Regions from separate parts of the Planococcus alpniumensis genome, predicted to be linked through region 2. Evidence: predicted binding sites of a transcription regulator. Region 2 holds the regulator's gene; the other holds the start of a gene.
The links. The regulator CtsR, encoded in region 2, represses protease genes until heat stress. The targets are predictions, from matches to a motif close to ATGGTCAATAAAGGTCAAACA.

Region 1: the regulator CtsR is predicted to act here: its motif matches at 6,479-6,499, upstream of G3255_RS11715 (ATP-dependent Clp protease ATP-binding subunit).

Annotation. Positions count from the first base shown of each region.
Region 1 is NZ_JAAMTH010000001.1:2,287,451-2,300,036, reverse strand. Features, by position in the region: gene G3255_RS11750 (IS3 family transposase) at 1-305, shown strand, start outside; gene G3255_RS11745 (alpha-amylase family glycosyl hydrolase) at 542-1,993, shown strand; gene G3255_RS11740 (CoA-disulfide reductase) at 2,080-3,411, opposite strand; gene G3255_RS11735 (DegV family protein) at 3,426-4,277, opposite strand; gene G3255_RS11730 (Cof-type HAD-IIB family hydrolase) at 4,291-5,103, opposite strand; gene G3255_RS11725 (alpha/beta fold hydrolase) at 5,239-6,006, shown strand; gene G3255_RS11720 (metal-sulfur cluster assembly factor) at 6,075-6,383, shown strand; gene G3255_RS11715 (ATP-dependent Clp protease ATP-binding subunit) at 6,521-8,656, shown strand; gene G3255_RS11710 (DUF2929 family protein) at 8,758-8,940, opposite strand; gene G3255_RS11705 (beta-ketoacyl-ACP synthase III) at 9,131-10,063, shown strand; gene fabF (beta-ketoacyl-ACP synthase II) at 10,091-11,326, shown strand; gene G3255_RS11695 (ABC transporter ATP-binding protein) at 11,570-12,586, shown strand, end outside.
Region 2 is NZ_JAAMTH010000001.1:95,603-108,188, forward strand. Features, by position in the region: rRNA gene G3255_RS00470 (23S ribosomal RNA) at 1-1,220, shown strand, start outside; rRNA gene rrf (5S ribosomal RNA) at 1,287-1,402, shown strand; gene G3255_RS00480 (hypothetical protein) at 1,514-1,759, shown strand; gene G3255_RS00485 (CtsR family transcriptional regulator) at 1,899-2,384, shown strand; gene G3255_RS20200 (UvrB/UvrC motif-containing protein) at 2,381-2,914, shown strand; gene mcsB (protein-arginine kinase McsB) at 2,904-3,995, shown strand; gene G3255_RS00500 (ATP-dependent Clp protease ATP-binding subunit) at 3,992-6,436, shown strand; gene radA (DNA repair protein RadA) at 6,496-7,878, shown strand; gene G3255_RS00510 (PIN/TRAM domain-containing protein) at 7,981-9,081, shown strand; gene ispD (2-C-methyl-D-erythritol 4-phosphate cytidylyltransferase) at 9,094-9,789, shown strand; gene ispF (2-C-methyl-D-erythritol 2,4-cyclodiphosphate synthase) at 9,786-10,286, shown strand; gene gltX (glutamate--tRNA ligase) at 10,329-11,792, shown strand; T-box leader at 11,838-12,050, shown strand; gene cysE (serine O-acetyltransferase) at 12,102-12,586, shown strand, end outside.

The DNA.
Region 1 (12,586 bases), 2.2 Mb from region 2:
CCACCCTCCATTCCGATCAAGGGTGGCATTACCAGCACGTTGCCTGGGTGAAAGCGTTGAAAAAACAACGCATCTTCCAGAGCATGTCCCGAAAAGGGACCTGTGCCGACAATGCGGCCATGGAAAATTTCTTTGGTCTCCTAAAGCAAGAGATGTATTACGGAGAAACGTTGGTTTCGTATGAAGAGTTAAAACAGCGGATTGAACACTATATCGATTACTACAACAATGAACGCATTAAACAAAAATTGGCCGGCATGAGCCCGGTGAAATACCGAGCTCATGCCAGCCAATTAGCTGCATGAACTAAACTCTAACTTTAAGGGGTCACTACCTTTACTGACAGGGAACGTGCAGCTTTTTTTGCGTTGTCATCAGAATAGGAAAAATCGGGCCATTCGTCCGGCGAATTTCACAGTTTGGACGAAACTAGGCGTAAACAGCTGCGCTTTCACGAATATGACATAGCGGCAGGCAGGCGAGTTTGATAAAATAGACCGGGTGAGCATCATCTTGGCCTCATTGAAGGAGGAGTACGGACTTGAAGAGAAAAACTATGATTTGGGCGTTGGCAGCAGCCTTGTTATTGCCGTCAATAGCCGGTGTGGCAGCTGAAGAGACCCGCACAATTGAAGACGAAAGCATCTATGACGTTCTCGTAGACCGCTATTTCAATAAACAGATCCAGAACGATTATGAAGTGGATTCCACTGATCCGGCATCGTTCAGCGGCGGTGATTTCTCAGGAATGGAAAGCGAACTAGCACACGTCCGGGATATGGGCTTCACGATGCTGTCGGTCGGTCCAGTGTTCCAAACTGCAAGCTACGATGGGCGGCAAGTGCTGGATTATAGCCAATTGGAACGCCATTTCGGAACGGCTGAAGAATTTCAGTCGCTCATCGATGAAGTGCATGAAGGCGACATGAAAGTCATCGTCGACTTGCCGACGCAAGAAGTGAGCGTAGATCACGTGTGGGCGCAGGAAAATCCGGATTGGTTCACTGATAATGGGGACCAGACGCTTTCGCTCGATACAGGCAATGAAGAAGTTCAACAGGCCTTGATCGAAATGTTCAGCGATTTCCGTGATACCTATGGAATAGATGGAGTCCGTCTGCAGGATTCAGAGGAACTGGACCCGGCATTCGTCGAAAATTTCTCTGAAGCCATTAAGCAGCAGGAAGGGTTCTACGTGCTGGCAGATGCCGAAATGGAGAGCCAGGCTGGATTTGACGCGGTCGTGCAAGAAGGTGTGGAACAGACGCTCCGAGACAGCTATCGTAATTTTGACCAGTCTTTAGCCGAGGTCCCTGAATTGATGCAGCAAGCGGAAGGAAAATTGATCCGTGTCGATTCACTCGACGGTTCACGCTTCACATCGGACATTGTCGAATCGAGAGGCTATCCGCCGACGCGCTGGCGCATGCTGTTTGCGCAATTATTGACGATGCCGGGCATTCCGGTCGTCCAGTATGGTTCTGAAACTGCGATGAACGGCGAAACCTTGCCGGAATCGCACCAAATTTTGGACATGGCGGTTGAAAAGGAATTAATCGACTATATCACCAATCTGAACTCATTGCGCAATTCCTCTGAAGCATTGCGCACAGGCGACTTGGAGCTGCTACATGAAGAAGAGGGCTGGATGGTTTATAAGCGTTCAAACGAAGAAGAGTCGTGGATCGTTGCCATCAATAACTCATCGGAAACGAAAAGCTTGAGTTTGGCGCCGGATGTCATCGGTGAAGGTATGGAACTTCGCGGACTGTTTGAGAGCGATATCGTCCGCCCGGATGAAGATGGGCAGTACCGTCTCACCTTGGACCGTGAATTGGCGGAAACCTACCATATTACAGAAAAACGCGGACTGAATACGGCTTATATCGTCACTCTTGGGCTAATGTACTTGATTTTCATGGGCTTTTTATGGATTGTCTGGAAAAAGGGCAAGCAGCGGAAAGCTGATGAAGCAGCTAACCAAAATAAATAATTAAAAGGCTGTAGACAGGCAATGACCTGTTCACAGCTTTTTTTTGCATAAAAAAACACCTGTTTCCAGGCGCTTTCAGTAGAAAATCAGTCGAATGCTTTATAGCCGATCATGTTGACGGGATCTTTTGGTGAAGAAAAGGGAGGAGCGTAACAGAGTTCAAGCGCTTGCAAATCATCGACGGTCAATCCTCCATAAATTGCGGTTGCTATTACATCGATACGCTTGTCGACGCCTTTTCCTCCAACACATTGTGCGCCTAAAATCTGTCTAGTTTCGGGGTTATAATGGACTTTTAAGGTCAGTTTTTCATGATCCGGATAATAACCCGCGTTCGAGTTTCCGGTATGGATAACTTTTTTTGCGATGAGTCCTTTTTCTTTGATTGCTGTTTCTGTCAGCCCAGTCATCGCTGCATCCAAATCGAAAACTTTCAAGGCAGAAGTGCCGAGCAGCCCTTTTTTCGCAATCGGGTTGCCGGTAATATGCTGCGCGACGAGAAAAGCTTGGCGGTGCGCAGGCCAAGCGAGCGGGACGCGTTTTGGGTCTCCGGTAATAAAATCGAAATTCTCCGACGCGTCTCCAATGGCGTAGATTGATTCATCGTCGGTCTGCATGAAGTCATTGGTCCGGATTCCTCCGGTTTCACCGATGCTGAGCCCGGCGTTTTCAGCGAGTTCGGTATTCGGTTTCAAGCCGATGCTCATGATGACAAAATCGGTTTCCAGACTCTTTCCATTGGATAAATGGACGTTTCGATCATCAATCTTTTCGATGACGGTGTCAGTGAGGACTTGGACGCCATTTTTCTCCAGTTCGGCATGCAACATCTGTGACAGGTCCTCGTCTAAAATCGATAGGATGGCGCTCGACTTATGGACGATATCGACTTCCAGGCCGAGATGCTTGAGGTTCTCTGCCATTTCAAGTCCGATAAATCCAGCACCTGAAATGACACAACGCGAAGGCTTTTCATGCTGGATATAGGAATGGATGGCTTGCATATCCCTATAACTGCGCAGCGTAAAAACGCGGCTCTTCTGTGAGCCTTCAATTTCCGGCATGATGGCGCTGCCGCCGGGAGACAAAATCAACACGTCATAGGAATCATCGAATTCCTCACCGTTTTTCAAATTGCGGACGCGAATTTTTTTCTCGGAACGGTGGATTTCCAAAACTTCGTGTTCGAGCCTGACATCGACATTTCGTTTTTGCTGGAACTGTTCCGGGTCGGCCATCAGGAGCGAAGTTTCGTCTTTAATGACCTCGCCAATTACATACGGCGTTCCACAAGCGGCATAAGACATCGTCGAATCCCTGTCATATACCGTAATAGCCATATCCTTATCATAAAAACGGAGTTGGCTTGCGGCAGTTGCACCCCCGGCCACTGCGCCGACTATAATCACTTTTTTCATCAACAGTCCACTCCTCAATCGGTTTTATTAAAGAAGAACAAGGCGAGCGTGCCCGGTCCTGTATGAGCGCCGATCACCGAACCGATCATGTGGATTTCGATTTCTTTCGGATTGTAAGCAGCTTCGATTTCGCTTTTCAAGGTGTTGGCGAACTCCAGGTCATCGGCATGGCTGATGGCAATCACTTGCTGGTCCAAATTGCTTCCGCGCTCTTTCATCAGTTCAACCATCCGCTTAATGACTTTTTTGCGCCCGCGTAATTTCTCGATCGGCACGAGCTTACCATCTTCGACATGAAGCAAAGGTTTGATATTCAATAAGCCGCCGACAAATGCGCTGCCTTTTGAAATACGGCCGCCTTTTGCCATGTAATCCAAATCTTCAACCGTGAACAGGCTTTCGAGATGGTCGGCCTTGAAACGCACTTTTTGGATGATCGCCTCGTGGTTTTCACCGGCATTGCGCAATTTCACGGCTTCTTTAACAAGCAGGCCATAGCCAAGTGAAGCCGCTTTGGAATCGACGATCGTCAAATTCAAATCCGGGTATTCTTCGCGCACTTGATCTGCCACCATCACCGCAGTGGAATAAGTTCCAGACAACTCCGAGGAAAAAGCAATGTAAAATCCCTGTTCTCCATCTTTTGCTAATTGTTCAAATGCCTTGAGCATTTCTTCCGGAGAAGCTTGAGACGTTTTCGGGTGGACGCCGGAACGGATGGTATCATAAACTTTCATGGAGTCGATGGTCCGGATATCTTCATATTCGTCCTCTCCGATATGGACGCGCAAAGGAAACAGGACGACTTGTTCCTGCTCAAAAAAAGCTTTTGGTAAATCAGATGCGCTATCTGCAAATAATCTCATGGATCTTCCTCCTTTAGAGTTTCAGTTTCAAGCGGTCCATCAGCAATTCTGCGATGCCGTCTTCATTATTGGTCAAGGTGATTTCGTTGGCGATATTTTTCAAAGGTTCAATGGCATTGCCCATGGCGACACCGACGCCTGCAAAATCGAGCATTTCCAAATCATTGTCTTCGTCACCGAATGCGATGATATGCTCTTTTGAAATACCCAGTGATTTTGAGACGCGGTCGATGCCGACAGCTTTGTTCATGCCTGAGCGAACGATTTCAATGACGTGCCAAGGTGCGCCCCAGCGTCGGTGGTCAATGACTTCCGCGTGCACTTCTGACAAATGGTCATGGATGGCGTGGACTTTCTCGTACGGTGCATGAATGAGCATCGACGTCGGATCCGTTTTTAAGTAATTGCGCAGGTCCCCTGTCGTGATGCTCGGGTCACCGAAGCTAAAAATGTCCATCAGTTTCTCATCATGGTGGTGGACATAGACATCATCCATCACTTCCGCTACGATGTTGTGGAAATCGAAATCGTGCATGGACTCCACGACTTCGTGTACGACATCCAAGCCGATCGGGCTGTGATGAAGTCCCCAGCGTTCATCGTTCGGGTGGTGGACAAAAGCTCCGTTGAAATTGACGATCGGCGTAGTGAGGCCGAGTTCACGGTAGTAGATTTCACTCGCACGGTATGGCCGACCCGTAGCGATCATCACTTGGTGGCCAGCTTGTTTCGCTTGATTTAAAATTGTTTTGGTTTTAGCTGAAATGACTTTTTGGTCGGTCAATAATGTCCCGTCCAAGTCGAGTACGATTAAATGTTGTTTCATAAAAAATCCGGCTCCCTTCTATCTATCTTCAGTTTAGCGATAACAATGGCTATCCGTCAAAAAAAGCTGACGGCAGGGGCTTAATTTGCGGGAATAGAGAAAAATTGGTAGGATTTAGGGTGAGGAGTGAAGCGCATGAAAGTAGCAAACGAATTATGGGGAAACATCCCGATCTTACATATAACACCTGAAAGCCATGAAGGCGGCCCGTTGCCGACTGTCATCTTTCTGCACGGGCACACAAGTGCCAAAGAACATAATTTACATTATGCTTGGCAATGGGCTAAAAAAGGGGTTCGTGTCATCTTGCCGGATGCGCTGCTTCACGGGGAGCGGGATCAATCGCTCGATGAAGTCCAGATCAGCCTGCGCTTTTGGGAAATCGTCTTGACGTCCATCGAAGAACTCGGATTCATACACGAAGAATTGCACAAACGCCAATTGACCAGTGGGGAACCGGCTGTCGGAGGTACGTCGATGGGCGGCATCACGACGCTTGGTGCATTGACGGCCTATCCGTGGATTAAAGCGGCAGCTGTCATGATGGGTTCAGGAAATTACGTGGAGCTCGCGAAAGCGCAAATGCGGCAATACGAGTCGCGCGGTTTTGATTTGCCGCTCACTGATGAGGAACGCGAAGGCATGCTTCAGGCACTGTCCCGTTTTGATAGCAGTTTGAACCGGCCATCATTCGGCGGCCGCCCAGTCTTTTTCTGGCACGGGGTGAAAGACCCGACCGTTCCTTTTGAACCGACTAACCGGCTTTTCCATGCCCTGCAGCAGGATTACGCTGCCTATCCTGAACGCCTGGCATTCATGAAAGAAACGGAAGCTGCGCACGCGGTCAGCCGTAAAGGGATGCTCGCGGCGACTGCCTGGATCGCCGACCGCCTAAGTGAATAAGCAAGTCGATTTCATTTCGCTATGATGTTTGGTAAGATAAGCAGTAACAGTAGAAGGAGGGATTCCGAATGGAACAAGAAACAAAAGATTATCTATTAGGCGCACTCGAAAATGTCATCGACCCAGAACTAGGTGTTGACATTGTCAATTTGGGCCTTGTATATGATGTAGAATTATCCGAAGATGGTTTCTGCGTAGTCACCATGACACTCACTTCAATGGGATGTCCAATGGGGCCGCAAATTGTCCAGATGGTTAAAACATCCTTGTATGAATTGCCGGAAGTTGAAGAAGTCGATGTAAAAATCGTCTGGCAGCCTGTCTGGAGCAAAGACCATATGTCACGCTACGCTAAAATGGCGCTCGGCGTTCGATAAAATGAACAGCAGAAAGCCGCAGGGAAAATATTCCTTGCGGCTTTTTTTGATGAGCATTTCCGTTGCAAAAGGGGTTGGGCAATCATATAATTTAATTAGTCAAAGATGGTCAAATTAATCAAGGGAGCGTGATTTTATTGGTTCAATTCCAAAATCCAAACGAACAACAAAAATCGCCATTGGAACAATTCGGACGTAATTTGGTCGAACAAGCACAGTCCGGCAAGATGGATCCGGTCATCGGCCGCGATCAGGAAATCCGCAATGTCATCCGGATTCTTTCCAGAAAGACAAAGAATAATCCGGTATTAATCGGTGAACCCGGCGTCGGGAAAACTGCAATCGTCGAAGGGCTCGCACAGCGCATCGTCCGCAATGATGTACCGGAAGGCTTGAAGGACCGTGTCATTTATGAACTGGATATGAGTGCATTGATTGCAGGCGCAAAATACCGGGGGGAATTCGAGGAACGGCTGAAAAGCGTATTGAAGCAAGTGAAAGACAGTGAAGGGCAAATTATCCTATTTATCGACGAGATCCATACAATCGTCGGCGCCGGTAAAACAGAAGGCGCGATGGACGCAGGGAATATGCTCAAACCGATGCTTGCGCGCGGAGAGCTGTATTGCATCGGGGCGACTACACTCGATGAATACCGCATGCACATCGAAAAGGATGCAGCACTTGAACGGCGCTTCCAGCAAGTAATGGTGCGCGAGCCTTCTGTCGAAGATGCGGTATCGATTCTCCGTGGATTGAAAGAGCGATTCGAACTTCACCACGGCGTGCGAATCCATGACCGGGCGATCGTTGCAGCGGCTACGATGTCTGACCGGTACATCACAGAGCGTTTCCTGCCGGACAAGGCAATTGACTTGATCGATGAAGCGTGTGCGATGATCCGGACAGAGATCGATTCGATGCCGCAGGAACTCGACGAAGTGACGCGGAGGCTCATGCAGCTTGAAATTGAAGAGCAGGCGCTGCGGAAAGAAAAAGACGAAGCGAGCAAAACACGCCTCGCTGCGCTGCGCGAAGAGATCGACGAGCTGAAGTCTTCTTCTGAAGGCATGCAGCAGCAATGGAACGAAGAAAAGCAATCGCTTCAGAAAATCCAGGCCAAGCGCGAACAATTGGATCAATACCGCCGCCAACTGGAAGATGCGGAAAATAAATATGACTTAAATACAGCAGCGATGTTGCAACACGGAAAAATTCCAGAGCTTGAAAAAGAGCTGAGCGCCATGGAAGTCGAACTTGCCGGAGATGGCGGGGAACGTTTACTGCGCGAGGAAGTGACCGAAGAAGAAATTGCCGGCATTGTCGCCCGATGGACGGGGATTCCGGTAACGAAATTGGTCGAAGGCGAACGCGAAAAACTATTGCGCCTCGGGGATACGTTGAAAGAGCGTGTAATTGGCCAGGACAGAGCGGTCGAACTGGTGACAGAAGCCGTATGGCGAGCACGTGCCGGCATCAAGGATGAACAAAAGCCGATCGGCTCGTTCATTTTCCTCGGTCCAACGGGTGTTGGGAAAACGGAGCTTGCGAAATCGCTGGCAGCGAATTTATTCGATTCGGAAGACCATTTCATCCGCATCGACATGTCCGAGTACATGGAAAAGCATAGCGTGTCGCGTCTTGTCGGGGCACCTCCGGGTTATATCGGTTACGAGGAAGGCGGCCAATTGACAGAAGCGGTTCGCCGCAATCCATATTCCGTCGTATTGCTGGATGAGATCGAGAAAGCCCATCCAGATGTCGCCAATATCCTTTTGCAGATTCTGGACGACGGGCGCATCACGGACAGCCAAGGGCGTCTCGTGAACTTCTCCAATACCGTCGTCATCATGACATCGAATATCGGTTCCCAGCATATCAGCGCAAGCAGTGACGAACACGATACAGAAGACATCGTCATGATGGAACTGCGCAAGCATTTCCGGCCGGAGCTGTTGAACCGCATTGACGATATCGTCATTTTCCACTCTCTGGCGAATGAGCATTTCTATGGCATCGCCAAGAAAATGATCGGGGAATTGGCCGCTCGGATGAAACAACAGCAAATTTCCTTGGAAGTCGAGGATTCGGTCATCGACTACATCATTGAAGCGGGAACCGACCCGGTTTTCGGTGCGCGCCCGCTGAAACGCTTTATCCAGCGTGAAATCGAAACACGCATCGCCAAGGAATTGATCAAGGGAGAGGTCACGCCAGGCTCCACAATGAAAGTCTCGATGGACGACAATAAACAATTGCTTATCACTGTATAAGAAAAGCCGCATTTCATTGAAATGCGGCTTTTTTCTATACAAAGTATCGAATTCGCCCAAATAAAAACCGGAAGCCACTGGGGCTTCCGGTTTTACCATTATTAATATTCTTTCGCTGCTTCTTTAGGGATGATGGCATCCATCACGATGACCAATACAGTGACTGCCACTGCCATGAAAATACCGATCATGAATTCGAATGGCACGTTTTGTACGGCACTTACTACATAGTTCAACATTGAAATAATAAGGACAGACCAGAAAAGTGTTCCGATATATTGCATCTGTTTTCACCTCTATATATAGAATAACTAGCTTTATCATAGCATAAGGAAGCCTTTTCAGAAAGAAAGTTTCGTGCCTTTCGAAAGTTTTTGTCAGAAATATGTCGGCAACTTGAAATCAGTGGGAAAAGGGCGTATTATTAACACCAGGTACTAATAATTGATGTTAATCGAAAAGAGGGACATAGATATGAATGCTGGAATCATCGGTACCGGCAGATGCCTGCCGGAAGATAAATTGACCAATTTTGATTTAGAGCAGCGCATGGACACCTCGGATGAATGGATCCGGACCATGACCGGGATTGAAGAACGCCGGATCGCAAACGATGAACAAGATACATCGGATATGGCACGGGTCGCGGCACAAAAGGCGATTGCGGATGCCGGCATCGATCCAGCGGACATCGGATTGATCTTGGTGGCGACAGTTACGCCAGACCGTCCGTTTCCGTCTGTTTCCTGCGATATCCAGCAACAGATCGGCGCTGTGAATGCGGCCGCTATGGATATCTCTGCAGCATGTGCTGGATTCATGTACGGCGTTATTACAGCGAAACAATTTATCGAGTCGGATACGTATCGCTACGTCTTAGTAGTTGGTGTTGAGAAACTCTCGAAAATCACCAACTGGGAAGACCGCAATACAGCTGTCCTATTCGGCGACGGGGCCGGCGCTGCCGTGATCGGCAAAGTGTCGGAAGGACGCGGGATTTTATCGTTCGAACTCGGTGCGGACGGCTCAGGCGGGGAACATTTGTATCAAGACAAGCATTTGGTGATGAATGGCCGTGAAGTATTCAAATTTGCGGTGCGCCAAATGGGCGAATCCGCCATCAACGTCATCGAAAAAGCAGGATTGGATAAAGAGGATGTCGATTTTCTTATACCGCATCAGGCGAATATCCGGATCATGGAATCATCCCGGGCTCGTCTTGATCTGCCGGTAGAGAAAATGTCGAAGACTATACAAAAATACGGAAACACTTCAGCTGCGTCGATTCCGATCTCCCTTGTGGAAGATTTAGAGGAAGGCCGTATTAAAGACGATGATGTCGTCGTCATGGTCGGCTTCGGGGGCGGATTGACTTGGGGCGCCATTGCTATGAAGTGGGGGAAATAATTGGATATGCGAAAGGAAGTAAAAGAAATGGAAAATCGTCGTGTAGTCATTACAGGTATCGGTGCCGTAACACCGCTTGGAAATAGTGCAGAATCTACGTGGGAAGCGGTGAAGGCAGGGCGTTCAGGCGTCGGCCCGTTAACGCGCATCGATGCGGATCAGTATCCGGCGAAAGTTGCCGCTGAATTAAAGGATTTCTCAATCGAAGATTATATTGAGCGTAAAGAAGCGCGCAAGATGGACCGCTTCACCCATTACGCACTCGCATCATCTATCATGGCAATGAAAGATGCAGCACTCGAGCTGGATGAAAAGACCGCTCTGCGCACAGGCGTCTGGATCGGATCAGGAATCGGCGGGATGGAAACGATCGAAAATCAGATGGACGTATTGAACTCCCGTGGAGTTCGACGCATCAGCCCGTTCTTCGTGCCAATGATCATTCCGGACATGGCGTCTGGACAGGTGTCGATCCATTTCGGCGCAAAAGCGATCAATTCCTGCTCGGTAACAGCTTGTGCATCCGGTACGAACTCAATCGGAGATGCCTTTAAAGTCATTCAGCGCGGCGATGCCGATGTCATGATTTCGGGGGGCGCGGAAGCTCCGATCACTCGTCTTTCTGTCGCTGGATTTACGGCCAATACCGCATTGACAACAAATGACGATGCATCGACTGCATCACGTCCATTCGATAAAAATCGAGACGGCTTTGTGATCGGCGAAGGCGCTGGAATCGTCATTCTGGAAGAATACGAACACGCCAAAGCACGCGGCGCGAAAATTTATGCAGAACTCATCGGATACGGTTCGACTGGCGACGCGCATCATATTACAGCTCCAGCCCCAGGCGGTGAAGGAGCAGCACGTGCCATGCAGCAGGCCATCGAAGACGCAGGCATCGAAAAGACCGATGTCGGTTACATCAATGCCCACGGAACGAGCACTCCGTATAACGATTTATTCGAGACAATGGCAGTCAAAACTGTGTTCGGAGACCATGCCTACAAACTTGGCATGAGCTCGACAAAATCCATGACAGGCCATTTGCTTGGAGCAGCTGGCGGAATCGAAGCGATCTTTACGGCATTGGCTTTGAAAGAAGGCATCATGCCGCCTACGATCAATTACGAAACGGCGGATGAAGAATTGGATTTGGATTATGTGGCGAACGAAGCAAGAACTGCGGAATTCTCCTACGCGATGAGCAATTCGCTTGGTTTTGGCGGACATAACGCTTCACTTGTATTGAAAAAAGTTTAAAGTTTATTGAAAAGCTCCCATTGCTGGGAGCTTTTTTATTGTCCATTTTTTATTATGATAAAAACATGCAAAATACGGATAAACAGGAAAAGTCAGTCGAAATAAGGAGTTGAGAGAAGAAATGATTAGAGGTTTTGGTAATCATTGCTTAAAATACAAAAATTATATTGCGCACGTAATACTTTTGTAATATGTTTAAAACTAGTTAGAATTGACAGAAAAAAAGAATTTTGAGGTGTTTTCATGACAGCTTATGGATCAAAAGCGATTACACCGCTCTTGCGGGTCAAAAATCTCCAAACGGGCTTCAAGATAGATGGGGATTATTACAATGCAGTTGAGGATGTCAGTTTCGATGTGCTACCTAAGCAAATCGTAGGAGTGGTAGGCGAATCGGGCTGTGGCAAAAGTGTCATGTCGCTCTCCATTATGCAATTGCTGCCAAACGGCATCGGAAAGATTCGCGGCGGCGAAATCGAATTCGAAGGACAAGGCATTTCCACTTTTTCAGACAAGCAGATGAACAGCATTCGTGGAAAAGACATCTCAATGATTTTCCAGGAACCGATGACTTCACTTAATCCGGTATTCACGATCGGCTATCAAATAGAAGAAGTGATCTTGAACCATGAGAAGCTGACGAAAAAAGAAGCACGGCTGCGGTCGGTCGCTTTGTTAAAGCAAGTCGGAATCCCGCGTGCTGAACAGATCGTGACGGAATATCCCCACCAATTATCCGGAGGGATGCGCCAGCGGGTCATGATTGCCATGGCCATTGCCTGCCAGCCGAAGTTGTTGATCGCCGATGAACCTACGACAGCTTTGGATGTAACAGTCCAAGCCCAAATCCTCGAATTGTTGAAAGGAATACAGGAAGCAAATGACATGTCGATCATCCTCATTACACACGATTTGGGCGTAGTAGCTGAAATCTGTGATGAAGTATTGGTCATGTATGCGGGCAAAATCGTGGAGCGCGCATTTGTCGAAGAGTTGTTCAGCCACCCCAAACACCCGTATACCGAATTATTAATGAAAGCGATACCGAAAATGGATGAAGATGTCGAAGAGCTCGCGACGATTGAAGGGCTGGTTCCGTCCGTCATCAATATGCCACAAGTCGGCTGCCGCTTTGCGAATCGCTGCCCGAAGGCGATGGCAGAATGCCTGACGGTGACACCGCAACTTGCGGAAGTCGCCGATCGCCATGAAGCTGCCTGTCTATTATATGAAGAAAGCTGGCCTACCGATGGAAAAAGA
Region 2 (12,586 bases):
GGAACTCGGCAAAATGACCCCGTAACTTCGGGAGAAGGGGTGCTCTGGTAGGGTGTTACAGCCCGAGAGAGCCGCAGTGAATAGGCCCAGGCGACTGTTTAGCAAAAACACAGGTCTCTGCAAAACCGTAAGGTGACGTATAGGGGCTGACGCCTGCCCGGTGCTGGAAGGTTAAGGGGAGTGCTTAGCGCAAGCGAAGGTGCGAACCGAAGCCCCAGTAAACGGCGGCCGTAACTATAACGGTCCTAAGGTAGCGAAATTCCTTGTCGGGTAAGTTCCGACCCGCACGAAAGGCGTAACGATCTGGGCACTGTCTCAACGAGAGACTCGGTGAAATTATAGTACCTGTGAAGATGCAGGTTACCCGCGACAGGACGGAAAGACCCCGTGGAGCTTTACTGTAGCCTGATATTGAATTTTGGTGCAACTTGTACAGGATAGGTAGGAGCCAGAGAACCCGGAGCGCCAGCTTCGGGGGAGGCGTCGGTGGGATACTACCCTGGTTGTATTGAACTTCTAACCCACAAGCCTTAGCGGCTTGGGAGACAGTGTCAGGCGGGCAGTTTGACTGGGGCGGTCGCCTCCTAAAGAGTAACGGAGGCGCTCAAAGGTTCCCTCAGAATGGTTGGAAATCATTCGCAGAGTGTAAAGGCACAAGGGAGCTTGACTGCGAGACGGACAGGTCGAGCAGGGTCGAAAGACGGACTTAGTGATCCGGTGGTTCCGCATGGAAGGGCCATCGCTCAACGGATAAAAGCTACCCCGGGGATAACAGGCTTATCTCCCCCAAGAGTCCACATCGACGGGGAGGTTTGGCACCTCGATGTCGGCTCATCGCATCCTGGGGCTGTAGTCGGTCCCAAGGGTTGGGCTGTTCGCCCATTAAAGCGGTACGCGAGCTGGGTTCAGAACGTCGTGAGACAGTTCGGTCCCTATCCGTCGCGGGCGCAGGAAATTTGAGAGGAGCTGTCCTTAGTACGAGAGGACCGGGATGGACACACCGCTGGTGTACCAGTTGTTCTGCCAAGAGCATCGCTGGGTAGCTATGTGTGGCCGGGATAAGTGCTGAAAGCATCTAAGCACGAAGCCCCCCTCAAGATGAGATTTCCCATTGCGCAAGCAAGTAAGATCCCTCAAAGACGATGAGGTAGATAGGTTCGGGGTGGAAGCGTGGCGACACGTGCAGCTGACGAATACTAATCGATCGAGGACTTAACCAACAAACTGAAACGCAAGTTTCCCACAATGTCGATTTATCCAGTTTTGAGCGAACAAGCTCAACATAGTCCAGTGATGATGGCAAAGAGGCCACACCCGTTCCCATCCCGAACACGGAAGTTAAGCTCTTTTGCGCTGATGGTAGTTGGGGGTTTCCCCCTGTGAGAGTAGGACGTCGCTGGGCAAGTAGAAAGGCCGTTACCGGTTCATTCCGGTAGCGGATTTTTTGTATTTTAAATTAAAAAAAGGATTGAAAATATATTATAAAGGGAAAAAAGAAATGAGGTGAAGACTTATGAAAGCAGGTTATTATACAGTAAAAATGATTGAGAAAAGAACTGCATTATTGGTTTCATTAAAAGATTCTGCTGAACAGTATACTTATCCAGTTGCAGATTTTACTCATGATGTAAATAAAGGGGATATAGTAGAAGTTTGGCAACAGGGTACACGTTGGAGAACAAAGTATGTTGAAGAAAAAACCCGTTCGGTATCAAGTCATACAAAAGATTTTATGAAACGGATGATGGATCAAGAATGAAGAGTCTCGGGATATTCAACCCGAGACTTTTTCTATCTCAGACTAAGTATTTGATATCCATAAAATGCTTATGTATAATTAAGTCAAATATAGTCAAAGTCAATCATTAGCGCATTTAAACGCTCAAGAGGTGAAAGCGATGCGGAATATTTCAGATATAATTGAAGGTTATTTAAAAGAGATTATCGAAATAAGCGGTAAGGACCTTATTGAAATTAAACGAAGTGAGGTTGCTGAGAAGTTTCAATGTGTTCCCTCTCAAATTAATTATGTGATAAATACTAGATTTACATTAGATCGTGGATATTTAGTTGAAAGTAAGCGTGGTGGGGGCGGATATATTCGTATTAAGAAAATACGCCTTCATAAGAAATCGGATTTGATTGCCCAAATTATCAATAGGCTTGAAACTGGTGCTTCACAAACTATGGCCGAAGATATTGTGTGGAGGCTTTTAAGTGAAGATGTTATATCGAAGCGTGAAGCTAAATTGATTTTGAGTGCCATTGATCGTTCTACTCTCGGGCTGCCTCTACCTATACGAGATGAAGTACGAGCGCGGATTTTAGTGGCGATGCTGTTTACTATTCAATATGAGTCGAACGGGCAAGGAGTGATCAAGTGATTTGTGAACAATGTGGAGAACGGCCAGCTACAGTCATTGTGAAGCAGAACCAGCAAGGCCATTTAACAGAAAAACACCTCTGTCACGTTTGTGCGGCGGAAAATCATAATATCAGTTTTTCTTTTGATCAAGATCCTATGGCAATCCATAACTTATTAGCCAATTGGTTTCCAAAACAGCAAGCCGCTGTAAGTCCTGTACGAAAAGAAGTTCCGATTTGCCCATCTTGTGGATTTACCTTCCAAAAATTCTTGAATCTCGGTAAGTTTGGCTGTGCTGAATGTTATAATACCTTTTCGCCTCAGCTAAATGAGATTTTAAAAAGAGTACAAAATGGGAATACAGAACACACAGGAAAGATTCCTGCTTCTTATGGAACAACGTTGAAAATCAAAAAGGAAATTGAAGAATTGAGAAAGCAAATGCAGGCTGCCATACAAGATGAGAATTTTGAAGAAGCTGCAAGGCTGCGAGATCAAGTTAAGGTCTTGAATGAAAAGCTTGAAGGAGGTGGGGGTGTTGGCAATTGATCGTTTCCTTCAACCCCGTGCAAGCAGTTGGATGGCTAATAACGGAGAACACGTTGATATAGCCATGAGTACAAGGATTCGGCTTGCACGAAATTTAGACGAATTTAAATTTCCCTACGCTTTTTCTGAAGATGAAGCGTTGAAAGTTGATAAAGCTGTTTCTTCGGTCTTGCTGGATAAGGGAAAGGAAGTTGGGTACGGTTTTACTCATATCAATATTGAAGAATTAAACGATCTACAACGTGAAGTGTTAGTAGAAAAACATTTAATTAGCCCTTATTTAGCAAATAGCCAGCATTCCAGTGCTGTATTATTATCGGATGAAGAAGAGCTTAGCGTTATGGTCAATGAAGAAGATCACATGCGGATCCAAAGTTTGCAGTCAGGCTTTCATCTGCAGGAAGCATATGACATAGCGAATAAAATGGATTCGCTTTTAGAAGAACACCTTTCTTATGCTTTCCATGAGAGATTTGGTTATTTGACCAGTTGCCCTACAAACACGGGTACAGGCATGCGCGCTTCTGTCATGCTTCATTTGCCAGCTTTAACGATGTCCCATCAAATCAACCGGATCATCCCGGCTATATCCCGTCTGGGGATGGTTGTGAGAGGGATTTATGGAGAAGGAAGTGAAGCGCTTGGTAATGTATACCAGATTTCTAACCAAGTAACACTGGGGAAATCAGAGTATGAGATTTTGCAGGATTTGCAAAACATGACCGAGCAGATTATTGAACAGGAACGAAGAGCAAGGGAAGCGCTAAATGCGAATTCTCCGCTGCTCCTTGAAGATAGGGTGTACCGGTCATTAGGTGTCCTGACTCACGCCCGTCTGTTGAATACAGAAGAAGCAGCTACTTGTTTATCAGATGTCAGACTTGGCATCGATCTTCATCTAATAACGGGTGTAGACATGTCGATACTGAATGAATTGATGGTCTTTATGCAGCCTGCGTTTTTGCAGCAGTATGCAGGACGTCCATTAGAAGCGAAGGAACGGGACCTGGCCCGGGCGGAATTGTTCCGGGAGAGGTTAGCTGATAACGGGATAAATACAAAAGGAGAGGATTTTGCATGATGTTCAACCGATTTACACAACGCGCACAAAAAGTTCTTCAATTAGCTCAAGAAGAGGCAATCCGCATGAAGCACGAATCGATCGGAACTGAGCATATTTTGCTTGGTTTGATCCGAGAAGGCGGCGGAATCGCTGCGAAAGCACTTGAAGCAATTGAAGTGAATACACAATTGATCGAAGACGGTGTCAAAGAACTAGTCGGGGTCGGCGAAAAAGATGTCGGGCCGATTGTTCATTATACGCCGCGGGCTAAAAAAGTGATCGAGCTATCGGTCGACGAATCCCGCAAGCTTGGGCACTCTTATATCGGAACAGAGCATTTACTGCTTGCTTTAATCCGTGAAGGCGAAGGGGTCGCGGCACGAGTTCTTGGGAATGCCGGTGTCAGCTTGAACAAAGCGCGCCAGCAAGTATTGCAACTACTTGGCAGCAACGAACAAGCATCGACTGGCACGAGCCCGAATGCTTCTGCCAATACACCGACTTTGGATGGCTTGGCACGTGACTTGACGCAAGTTGCGCGTGAAGGTAGCTTGGATCCTGTGATTGGACGCAGTGACGAAATCACGCGTGTGATTGAAGTATTGAGCCGCAGAACGAAAAACAACCCGGTATTGATCGGGGAGCCTGGTGTCGGTAAAACGGCGATTGCAGAAGGGCTTGCCCAGCAAATCGTTAATAATGAAATTCCGGAAACGCTTCGCGACAAACGCGTCATGGTGCTTGATATGGGTACGGTAGTTGCCGGAACGAAATACCGTGGTGAGTTTGAAGACCGCTTGAAAAAAGTGATGGATGAAATACGCCAAGCAGGCAATGTCATTCTCTTCATTGATGAGCTTCATACATTGATCGGGGCTGGCGGTGCTGAAGGCGCGATTGATGCTTCGAATATCTTGAAACCATCGCTTGCACGCGGCGAATTGCAGTGCATCGGTGCCACAACATTGGACGAGTACCGCAAGTACATCGAAAAAGATGCAGCGCTTGAACGTCGTTTCCAACCGATTCAAGTCGATGAGCCAACGGTTGAGGAATCAATCGAAATCATTAAAGGCTTGCGCGACCGCTACGAAGCGCATCACCGCGTGAAAATTACCGATGAAGCGATTGTTGCGGCAGCGAAAATGTCCGACCGTTATATTTCCGACCGCTTCTTACCGGATAAAGCGATCGATTTGATCGATGAGGCCGGTTCAAAAGTGCGTTTGCGTTCGTATACGACTCCACCGGATTTGAAAGAGCTTGAAGCCCGTCTTGAAGCGGCGCGTTCTGAAAAGAATGAAGCGGTGCAGAGCCAGGAATTCGAAAAAGCGGCTTCTCTTCGCGATGCCGAGCAGAAGTTGAAAGATGAGCTCGACCAGACGAAGAAAGAATGGAAAGAAAAGCAAGGCAAAGAAGAGTCTGAAGTGACAGTCGAAGATATTGCAAAAGTCGTCTCTATGTGGACAGGTGTGCCGGTATCGAGATTGGCGCAGACAGAATCCGATAAATTGCTTAATTTGGAACAAATCCTTCATAGTCGTGTAATCGGCCAGGACGAAGCGGTGACTTCGATTTCGAAAGCGATCCGCCGTGCGCGTGCCGGGTTGAAAGATCCGAAACGTCCGATTGGCTCGTTCATTTTCCTAGGGCCTACGGGCGTCGGGAAAACCGAGCTTGCGAAAGCCTTGGCTGAATCGATGTTCGGGGATGAAGATGCGATGATCCGCATCGATATGTCTGAGTACATGGAACGCCATACGACTTCACGCCTTGTTGGGTCACCTCCAGGCTATGTCGGCTATGAAGAAGGCGGCCAGTTGACGGAAAAAGTTCGCAGAAAGCCATATTCAGTCGTCTTGCTTGATGAAATCGAGAAAGCCCACCCTGAAGTTTTCAATATCCTCTTGCAAGTACTTGAAGACGGGCATTTGACGGATTCCAAAGGGCGTCGCGTCGATTTCCGTAATACGGTAATCATCATGACGTCGAACGTCGGTGCACAGGAATTGAAATACAATAAGTATGTTGGCTTTAACTTGGAAGATTCGAAGACGGATTATAAAGACATGAAAGGCAAGATGCTCGCGGAATTGAAGAAAGCGTTCCGTCCTGAATTCTTGAACCGTGTCGATGATATGATTGTCTTCCATTCACTTGAAAAGAACGATTTGCGCAAGATTGTCGAGCTGATGACGCAGCAGTTGACGGGCCGTTTGAAAGAACAGGACATCGATCTGGAGCTGACAGAGGCAGCGCTTGATAAAATTGCCAAAGAGGGGTATGATCCGGAATACGGAGCACGTCCTTTGCGCCGCTCACTTCAAAAACATGTCGAAGACCGTTTGTCTGAAGAGTTGTTGAAAGGTACAGCAATTGCCGGGCAAAAAATTGTCTTCGATGTACAGGGCGATGAATTCATTGTCCGTACGAATGAAGGGGCCGTAGAGAAATCGTAACGATATCCCGCCCGCCGGATATGTCTCCGGCGGGTTTTTTCTATATATAGGAGGTAACTATGGCGAAGAAAAAAATAAAGTTCATCTGCCAGTCCTGCGGTTATGAGTCTGCAAAGTGGATGGGGAAATGCCCAGGTTGTGCGGCATGGAACACAATGACGGAAGAAACAGAAGTTGCAGCACCGAAAGGCACAAGAGGCGCATTCCAGCATAGCGCTCCTCAAGTTGCTCAAAAAGCGACACCAATCAATTCGATTGAAACGAAAGAAGAGCCGCGCACAAAAACTGAAATGGAAGAGTTGAACCGCGTGCTCGGTGGTGGAATTGTTTCCGGCTCGCTTATTTTGATCGGGGGCGACCCTGGGATCGGGAAATCGACGTTACTCTTGCAAGTGTCGGCACTTCTTGCGAAAGCTGGCAAGAAAGTGCTGTATATTTCAGGTGAGGAGTCGATTCGCCAGACGAAAATGCGGGCGGAGCGGCTGGATGCGGTTTCGGGGGACTTATTGATTTTTGCGGAAACCAATTTGGAGCTGATCCATCACACGATTGAAGAAGTAGAGCCGGATTTTGTGATTGTCGATTCAATTCAGACGGTTTATCATCCGGAAGTGACATCTGCGCCCGGTAGTGTGACGCAAGTTCGTGAAAGCACGGCAGAATTGATGCGTGTGGCGAAAACGAAAAACATCGCGATTTTCCTGGTCGGCCACGTGACGAAAGAAGGCCAGATCGCTGGACCTCGTATCTTGGAGCATATGGTCGATACGGTGTTGTATTTTGAAGGGGAACGGCATCATACGTACCGCATTTTGCGCAGTGTCAAAAACCGCTTCGGTTCGACGAATGAAATTGCGATTTTTGAAATGCTGCAAGGTGGGTTAAAGGAAGTGTTGAATCCGTCCGAGCTGTTTTTACAGGAACGTTCAAGTGGCACAGCGGGATCGACGGTTGTCGCTTCCATGGAAGGGACACGGCCGATACTGGTGGAGATTCAGGCATTGGTCACCCCATCGAGTTTTAATTATCCGAAGCGAATGGCGACTGGGATTGACCAAAACCGGGTATCGTTATTGATGGCGGTGCTGGAGAAGCGCGTCGGCTTGATGCTGCAGTCGCAAGATGCGTATATTAAAGTCGCGGGCGGCGTGAAGCTGGATGAACCAGCGATCGATCTCGCCGTGCTCGCAAGCATTGTCTCGAGTTTCCGGGATATTGCACCGAAAGTGGATGATTGCATTATCGGTGAAGTCGGGTTGACCGGAGAGGTGCGCCGTGTGTCGCGCATCGAACAGCGTGTGCAGGAAGCGGCAAAGCTGGGCTTTAAGCGTGCCATCATACCAAAATCGAATATGGGCGGTTGGGATTTTCCGGAAGGAATCCGCGTCGTTGGTGTTGAAACTATAAACGAGGCGTTGAAGGAATTATTCCCGCAACAATAAGGGGCAGCAATGCCTCTTTTTTTCTATTATCGGCAGGGTGGGGTTATACGGAGTGTTTCATAATTAAAACGTGTATAATATCAAGAGAAGGAGGTGGAACAAATGCTTCGGAAAATTATTCAGCTATTGTTTTTATTAATAGGCGCTACGGTTGGAATTTTATTTTTGCCATATGCTTTTGAACTTATTTCTATCTCTAATAATCCATGGATCAACAACCCGTATGTCGCTGCCATTATCGGTGCTGCGATTTTTTATGTACTGTCCTTATTGTTCGTCGATTCGATTATCCATTTCATGAAATGGATGGAGGGCAAATTGCTCCATGCCCCGACAGCAGATTTGCTATTTGGCACACTAGGGATGATTATTGGCTTGGTGGTTGCCTTTTTGTTCGGCTTTGCCTTAAACACTATCGATTTGCCATTAATCGCGACAGTTGCGCCGATTATTCTTTCCGTTGTTCTCGGTTATTTGGGATTCCAGGTCGGTTTCCAAAAGCGCGATGAATTGATGGGGATGCTCGCACCTGCTAAACTAGCGAGCGGAAAAAAGCCGGAAGATGAACCGGTGGAAAAATCAGTTTATAAATTGCTCGATACGAGCGTCATCATCGATGGGCGGATTGCGGATATTTCAGAGACTGGATTTATGGAAGGGATCTTTGTCGTACCGCAATTTGTCATTGCAGAGCTTCAGCACATTGCGGATTCGTCCGACACGTTGAAGCGCACACGCGGCAGACGGGGACTCGATATCTTGAAGCGCCTGCAGACAGAGCGCGTAGGAGCGATTATGATTACGGAAGAGGATTTCGGTGATGCGGCTGAAGTCGATATGAAGCTCATGCGTGCAGCCCAGAAAATGGGCGGGAAAGTTGTGACGAACGATTTTAATTTGAACAAAGTATGCGAGCTTCATAATGTGCCGGTATTGAATATTAACGACCTTGCCAATGCGGTGAAGCCGGTCGTCATACCAGGCGAGGAAATGCATGTGGTCGTCATTAAAGACGGCAAGGAACAGAATCAAGGCGTCGCTTATTTGGACGATGGTACGATGATTGTCATTGAAGAAGGCAAAGGCCATATTGGCGAGGCGATCGACGTCGTGGTCACGAGCGTATTGCAGACTTCTGCAGGACGGATGATTTTTGCCAAGCCTAAGGGACTGGCTTTGAAGAAAAATGGATCAAAAAAATAAAGGATGTCTGTCATGAAATATACAGTCGTATTGCCTGCTGCCGGCAGTGGAAAACGAATGAAAGCCGATCGCAATAAGTTATTGCTGGAGCTCTCCGGCAAGCCAATCTTCATTTATACATTGGAAGTGTTCGACCGGGACCCGGATTGCGAAGGCATGTGGCTTGCGGTCAAAGAAGATGAGCGCGAGCTGATTGAAGAGTATGTCGAACGGTATAGAATCAAGAAAGTCAAAGGCTATGCGACAGGCGGCGCTGAACGCCAGGATAGTGTGCGTGCAGGCCTTGAAATGGCTGGGCAGTCTGAAGTCGTGCTTGTGCATGATGCTGCGCGCCCGTTCATCAGCCCTAGCGTTATTCGCGAATTGGTGGAGCAAGCAAATGAATCGGGTGCCGCGATTGCCGGCGTTCCGGTAAAAGACACGATCAAAAAAGTTCGCGAAAGCGTTATTACCGAAACGGTGAATCGAGCGGAGCTGTGGATGATCCAGACGCCTCAGGCCTTCCGCTATGAACTGTTGATGGAAGCGGCGCAACGGGCTAAGGCCGACGGGTTCCTCGGGACGGACGAGGCGATGCTTGTGGAACGCATGGGACACCCGGTGCAGATTGTTGAAAGCACGTATGAAAACGTCAAAATGACGACACCGGATGATTTGATTTATGGAAAAGCGATTCTGGCGAGTCGATTACAGGAGGAAAAAAGATGATTCGAATTGGACAAGGATACGACGTGCATCAATTGGCAGAAGGGCGTCCGTTTATTTTAGGGGGCGTTGAAATCGAACACGACCGGGGGCTTCTCGGCCATTCGGATGCGGATGTGCTATTGCATACGATCACGGACGCAGCACTCGGCGCGATCGGCGGGGGAGATATCGGCAAGCACTTCCCGGATACCGACCCGGAATTTAAAGACGCCGATTCCAAGAAATTGCTAACGCATATTTGGGAATATGTAAAAGAACAAGGGTATGAACTTGGCAATGTCGATTGTACGGTCATTGCGCAAAAACCGAAGCTTGCCCCTTATATCGAGCAAATGCGCGCATCGATTGCGGAGCTATTGGAAGCGGATATTTCACAAGTGAACGTCAAAGCGACGACGTCCGAACATCTCGGCTTTACCGGCCGAGAAGAAGGAGTCGCGGCGCTCGCGGTTATTCTACTCAATCAGCGCCCGCTTTCGCTGGACGTCCCGGAGTGATAGAATAACTAAAGGATTAAGGCAATTTTAGGAGGAAACCAAATGACACAAGAAACACGCGTACGCTATGCACCGAGCCCGACTGGACATTTACATATCGGCGGAGCCCGCACAGCGCTATTTAATTATTTATATGCCCGCCATATGAATGGCAAATTCATCATCCGCATCGAAGACACGGATACAGCCCGCAATATTGAAACGGGCATCATGTCCCAGATCGACAACTTGAAATGGCTCGGCATCGAGCACGACGAATCGATTGATGTGGGCGGGGAATACGGCCCGTATCGCCAAATGGAGCGTTTGGATATTTACAAAAAATATGCCGATGAGCTCTTGGAAAAAGGCGATATCTATAAATGTTTCTGTACGCCGGATACACTCGAGAAAGAACGTGAAGCCCAGCGCGCCTCTGGTGTTGCCGCTCCTCAATACAGCGGGACTTGCCGCAATTTGACGGCCGAAGAAGTCGCTGAAAAAGAAGCGGCTGGCGAGACGTATTCTCTTCGCATGAAAGTGCCGGCGGATGTCACCTATAAATTCGATGACATGGTGCGCGGCGAGATTTCATTTGAATCAAAAGATGTCGGCGACTGGGTCGTCGTGAAGACGAACGGCATTCCGACGTATAACTTCGCAGTGGTCATCGATGACCATTTGATGAAGATTACCCACGTGTTCCGCGGCGAAGAGCATTTGTCGAACACACCGAAACAGCAGATGGTCTACGATTCGTTCGACTGGGGTCATCCGACTTACGGGCATATGACTTTGATCGTCAACGAAGATCGCAAGAAGCTATCGAAGCGCGACGAGTCGATCATCCAATTCATTTCCCAGTACAAAGACCTCGGTTATATTCCAGAAGCGCTGTTTAACTTCTTTGCGCTGCTCGGCTGGTCTCCAGAAGGCGAAGAAGAGATTTTCTCGAAAGAAGAATTGATCCGCATTTTCGACACAGAGCGTTTGTCGAAATCGCCGTCGATGTTCGATAAGCAAAAATTGACGTGGATGAACAACCAATACATCAAGCAAATGTCACTTGAAGAAGTCGTCGGGCTGGCGTTGCCGCATCTTCAAAAAGCGGGCAAGCTGCCGGAGGAGTTATCTGTTGAGCAAGCCGAGTGGGCAGAGAAATTGATCGCCTTGTACCATGACCAATTGAGTTTCGGCGCAGAAATCGTCGAATTGTCCGACTTGTTCTTTACGGATGATCTTCATTACGGCGAAGCCGAAAAAGAAGTCTTAAGCGGCGAGCAGGTACCGGAAGTCATGGCTGCTTTCAAAGAGCAACTGGCATCTTTAGATGCGTTCGAGCCGGCTGAAATCAAATCCGCGATCAAAGCGGTACAAAAAGCGACCGGCCATAAAGGAAAAAACCTCTTCATGCCGATCCGCGTTGTGACGACAGGGCAGACACATGGCCCCGAATTGCCGGATGCAATTTCGCTTCTTGGCAAGGAAAAAGCGATTGCGCGCGTTGGCCAATACGCAGGGGCATAAAGTTTTGACTTATGCGCATAAGCGTGTACAATGAATTTACCAATTACCAAAACGTTGACGGGAAGAAGTAAGGAAAGCATGCTCCAAAGAGAGGGTCATCACCGGCTGTAAGTGACCTGTGCCGCTGCATTCCTGAAATGCCTCCCCGAGTGCTGAGTCGAAACGAGTAGACCAGACGTTTGCCTGCGTTAAAGGCTTCGAGAGAAAAGGACATGTCCTTTTAATCAGAGTGGAACCGCGCGGGAAAGCGTCTCTGTCAAGCAATTGACAGGGGCGCTTTTTATATTGGAACAGAAAGGAGAATGCCAGATGTGGAAATTATTGAAAGAAGATATTGATGTTATTTTTGAACAAGACCCTGCTGCCCGCAGTTATTTTGAAGTGGTACTGACTTATGCCGGACTGCACGCCATCTGGGCCCACCGTTTAGCGCATTTCTTCTTCAAGAAGAAACTGTTTTTTATCGCGCGGGCGATTTCCCAAATCAGCCGCTTTTTCACAGGAATTGAAATCCATCCAGGCGCCGTCATCGGCCGTCGGTTGTTTATCGACCATGGCATGGGAGTTGTCGTCGGGGAGACGTGTGAAATCGGCAACGATGTGACGCTCTATCAAGGCGTCACTCTTGGCGGAACTGGCAAAGAACGCGGCAAGCGCCATCCGACACTCGCAGATAACGTGCTGGTCGCGACAGGCGCAAAAGTGCTCGGCTCAATTACGGTCGGTGAAAACTCCAAAGTCGGAGCGGGTTCGGTCGTTTTGAAAGACGTGCCCCCGAATTCAACGGTTGTCGG